DNA from 2 places in the Lactobacillus kullabergensis genome. Region 2 is predicted to be linked to the other one. Evidence: predicted binding sites of a transcription regulator. Region 2 holds the regulator's gene; the other holds the start of a gene.
What was found. The regulator LexA, encoded in region 2, represses DNA repair genes until DNA is damaged. The targets are predictions, from matches to a motif close to CNAACANNTGTTNG.

Region 1 (2,472 bases), 560 kb from region 2:
AATTTACTCATCATGATTTCTATCGCCTTTTTTATTTTTTTAGATTATTCACACAATATTAATGATAAAGAACCACGGGGATTATGTCAAACGTCATGAAAAAAACCTCAACCAGTTTTCACAGGTCGAGGTCTATTTCCTCATAGTTAGCTGCTTTTGCTGTCAGCTTCTTTTTTATCAGAAGCTTCCTTTTCTTTGCTTGCAACTTTCTTGGCTTTTTTCTCTTTTATTTTTTCCGGATCTTCTCTTTCAGCTACGGATTCCTCATCAATACCAAAAGCCTGACGAACTTGTTTCTGAACATCATCATAAACATCAGGATGATCTTCAAGATACTTTTTCGCATTTTCACGGCCTTGTCCAATCCGCTCATCATGATATGAATACCAGGAACCAGCTTTAGCAATAATGTCCTTGTCAGCGGCCATATCTAGAAGTTCACCGCTTTGCGAGATGCCTTTACCATACATCATATCAACTTCGGCAACTTTAAAAGGTGGTGCAACCTTATTCTTAACAACTTTGATCTTTACGCGGTTACCAGTGATTTCACCACCAGTTTGTTTAATTTTTTCTGCTCTTCTAATTTCAAGTCGAATAGTTGCGTAAAACTTAAGTGCACGACCACCTGGCGTAGTTTCAGGATTACCAAACATGATCCCAACTTTTTCACGTATTTGATTAATAAAAATTGCTATAGTTTTAGTCTTATTAATATTACCTGAAAGTTTACGCAATGCTTGACTCATTAAACGTGCTTGCAGTCCAACGTGACTGTCACCCATCTCGCCGTCAATTTCAGCTTGAGGTACAAGTGCTGCAACTGAATCAACTACTAAAATGTCAATCGCACCACTCGTAATCAGTGTATCCGCGATCTGCAATCCCTCTTCACCAGTGTTAGGCTGGGATAAAATTAATGAATCAACATCAACACCTAGTGCTTCTGCATAAGCAGGATCCATCGCATTTTCAGCATCAATATAAGCAGCGGTGCCGCCTCTTTTTTGCACTTCAGCGACCGCATGTAAAGCTACTGTCGTCTTACCAGAAGACTCTGGTCCGTAAATTTCTACAATTCTACCACGGGGATAGCCGCCAACTCCTAAGGCCGCATCAAGAGCAAGCGAACCTGAAGGAACAGTTGAAATTTTGGTGTCAGCTTTATCGCCCATACGCATAACGGCGCCTTTACCAAAATTCTTTTCAATTTTCTTAAGCGCATTTTCCAATGCAGCTTGTTTTTCATCTTTGGCCAAGACTCTTGTCCTCCTATAAATAGTTTCATCATTTTAATACGTAATAATTATACTTTGCTTTAGTGTATATTTGCAAGAAAAAAGGCGAACAAATGTTTATTAATTTTATTCACAATAATAATTACGCAAAAACCAGCAAAACTTTTTTAGTTTGCCTTTTTTAATCCTTTTGGTTCTAAAATTTTTTGCAAGAAGTTCAAAATGACATCTGCTAAAATTGCCATTAATGCTGTAGGAAGAGCACCAGCCAGTATAATTGCACTGCCGTTTGTAGCATTAGTGCCACGGATAATAATATCACCTAACCCGCCGGCACCAACAAATGAGCCAATTGATGTAATACCAATAGCTATTACTAAAGCGTTTTTTAAACCTGCTATGATAACTGACATCGATAAAGGCAGACGAACCATGTAAAGCAGCTGAAACTTTGTCATACCCATACCTTTACCAGAATCAATAACATTTTTATTAACATTACTCATACCAGTATATGTATTTTTTATAATAGGTAAAAGTGAATAAAGTGTAACAGTTACAATAACAGTCATAACACCTAAACCCAGACCAATCATTACAATGGACAACAGAGCCAAAGATGGAATAGTTTGAATAAAGTTGGCAATTTCAACAACAAAGTCACCTAAATGACCATTCCGGGAGATAAAAATTCCTACTGGAATTCCTATAATTGCAGCAAATAATACCCCATATATTGAAATGAGAAAAGTACGATTAAATTGTTCCAATACGTAACTGCCATTATGGGCATAATAATAAATAAACTGCTGCCACAATGATAAATGAGACATTATTTCTCCCCCCTAAAGTAATTATGCTTTACTAAAAATTGATGTGCAACAATAGCCGGCTCAAGCAATTTATCATCAACTTGGAAATTCATTTTACGAATATCATGAACACTCACATTGCCAACTAACCGTTTCAGTATCGGCTTTAATTCAGGATGCTCGCGCAACAAATAATTATTGATTAACATCCCACAATTATATGGTGGAAAGAAATGCTTATCATCTTTGAGAAGATGTAAATTATAGCTGTCAATTCGACCATCTGTTGAATAGCCCAAAATGACATCCATTTTTCCACTATTCAAAGCAGAATATACTAAACCTATGTTCATAGGATGGGCTTTAGAAAAAGTCATTCCATATGCTGTTTGAAAAGCCGGATAACCTACTCCTGGGGCATT
Region 2 (2,472 bases):
GATCCATAGCCATGAATTGACGGAATAGTTTCGATCTTAACTGTAGTTCCAGTTCTGCTGCACCACCCCAAATCTGACTACGCCAAAAATAGCGAAAGCCATACAGCAACAGGGCTGCTAAAACAATTGCCAAAATTAGAAGACCATATTCTTGCCAACTAATATGTCCTTCATCTAATTGATCAGCCATTAGACCTAAGATTCTCGGTGGCACCAAGTTCACAACTGAAGTCAGTGCCAAAAATGTAATACCAATTAGGTAACGCTTTTTTTCTTTTTTAAAAAACCAGCCTAATTTAAAAAATATACCCATTATTCACCTAAAAATTCAGTAAAAAAGCGGAGAGTCTATTCTCCGCCACACTATTTCAATCTAGTAAGTTTTTATTTTTGGTGCTTCATCATGTTCATCACTTGGTTTACCTTCTTAGCTGAAGGCTTTTGGCCCATTTGAGACATCATGGCAACAATCATATCTTCACTGATTGGCGGATTATCCTTAAAATATTTTTTCATATATGCTCTGGCACCATAAAAGCCTCCTACAAGTCCTAATATTAATGCTATAACAATCAGAAAAATCGCTAATCCTAAGTTCATAAAATAATCACCTCAATTTGTCCAATAGGTATATCTTACCTAAAAATACAGTAAAATTAAAGATCAAAGTTAATCTTTTCTTAAACCTTTTTTTCTTTGAGCTTTTTTCGCTATTTCAGAAGTAATTTCTTTGCCATTTTTATCAATTATCACTAAATTCTCTACATCTTGTTTAAAGCCTGCTCTGAAGTTCTTAATAAATTCCAGATGTAATTTCTTTCGTTCTATTTCCTCGTCTTCTGTTAGTCCAACAGATTCCTTTTTATGATAAAGTTCATTTATCCGATTTATTAGTTTTTTCTCAAGATCTTCATTCATTTTTAGCACCTCTCTTAAAAAAGTCTACATTATTATTTGTAATAAAAAAAGTTTAAAATTTTCAGAACGCTTGTTTGTACTATACCAAATTATCTGCTAGAATTAAAAGTATTAAAGACGTTTATAATACTGGAGATAACTATGACTACAAAACAAAACAACAAGCAGTTGCAAATTTTACGCTATATATATGAAACGGTTGAAGACAGGGGCTTTCCTCCAACTGTGCGTGAAATATGTCATGCTGTAGATTTATCTTCCACTTCTACTGTACACGGTCATTTATCAAGGCTTGAAAACAAGGGCTTAATAATAAAGGATGCTACAAAACCAAGAGCATTAGAAATAACCGATGAAGGAAAAAAAGCAATTGGTGTCCAACCAAAAGAAATTCCAGTTGTTGGTGACGTGACTGCTGGTCAACCTATTTTAGCTGTTGAAGATATAGAAGACTATTTCCCTTTGCCTCCTGATTTAGCAAATGATGCTGGCGATCTCTTTATGTTAAGAGTACATGGAGAAAGTATGATTAATGCTGGAATTTTAAACGGAGATAATGTAATTGTCCGCAAACAATCTTCAGCTATTAACGGTGAAATTGTAGTAGCAATGACAGATGAAAATGAAGCAACTGTAAAACGATTTTACAAGGAAAAAGGTCACTATCGTTTACAGCCTGAAAATGATACGATGGCACCGATTATATTGTCAAGCGTCCACATTTTAGGTAAAGTAGTAGGGCTATACCGCAACACTATTATTTAATATTTAACAAAAGAGCTTTATAGCATTATTGGGATAAACAAAAATTATTTTTTACGAGTTTCAATAATGCTTTTTTTCTGCAAAGTTTCTTTTACTTCTGCCAATACTTTTTTCTGCATTTTTAATTTGTTTATTTTTGCAGATATAACGGCGATTTTATCCGTAATTAACTTTAAGTTTTGTGTACGTTGCTTTTCAGTACTACACGACTCATCGTGTAGTTTTTTATGTCCTTTATTTCTTGAAGCGAAAATCCTAAGTCTTGGAACTCTTTAATTGCTTCAAAAATATCAGTTTCGTTTTCAGTAAACCAATAGTTTCTTCCCTTACGACCAGGATTTAATAAGTTTAAATAGATATAATGTCTAACTGTATCAGGTGTAGTATTTTCCTTTTGAATAAATTCTTTCAAATACATAATTATCTCCTTGACATAGCGTCGACCCCAAATGCTTAAATTTTAGCAGGAGGTATAAAAATGTCATATCTAACAATCTGTTTAACTATTATATATGGTGTTCTCATGATTAGCGCCAGCTTTTCATCTTTTACTAGTTTGCCAATTTGGCTAATCATGATCAACGTCTTGTCCGCATTAGGCATTATTGCCGGAAGTTTTCTAAAAAAACCACTTTTAACTACTATATTTCTAGTAGCAGTTTTACTTACCGCTCTAGCAAATGGTATTTTTCTTTACGGACAGATCACTTGGTCTCACTGGCTTATTAGACTAATTTTGACTATTATTTTGATTTGCTTGAACTTTAAGTATTTTTAGATATTTATCTA

Region 1: recA (recombinase RecA) is a predicted target of LexA. The motif match lies at 1,345-1,358, and genes of this name have one in related genera.

What each region holds. Positions count from the first base shown of each region.
Region 1 is NZ_CP029477.1:627,250-629,721, reverse strand. Features, by position in the region: gene rny (ribonuclease Y) at 1-11, opposite strand, end outside; gene recA (recombinase RecA) at 147-1,259, opposite strand; gene DKL58_RS03180 (ABC transporter permease) at 1,406-2,071, opposite strand; gene DKL58_RS03175 (osmoprotectant ABC transporter substrate-binding protein) at 2,071-2,472, opposite strand, start outside.
Region 2 is NZ_CP029477.1:1,190,539-1,193,010, forward strand. Features, by position in the region: gene DKL58_RS05600 (ABC transporter ATP-binding protein) at 1-313, opposite strand, end outside; gene DKL58_RS05605 (YneF family protein) at 385-600, opposite strand; gene DKL58_RS05610 (DUF896 domain-containing protein) at 670-918, opposite strand; gene lexA (transcriptional repressor LexA) at 1,060-1,683, shown strand; gene DKL58_RS05620 (MerR family transcriptional regulator) at 1,856-2,101, opposite strand; gene DKL58_RS05625 (hypothetical protein) at 2,162-2,461, shown strand.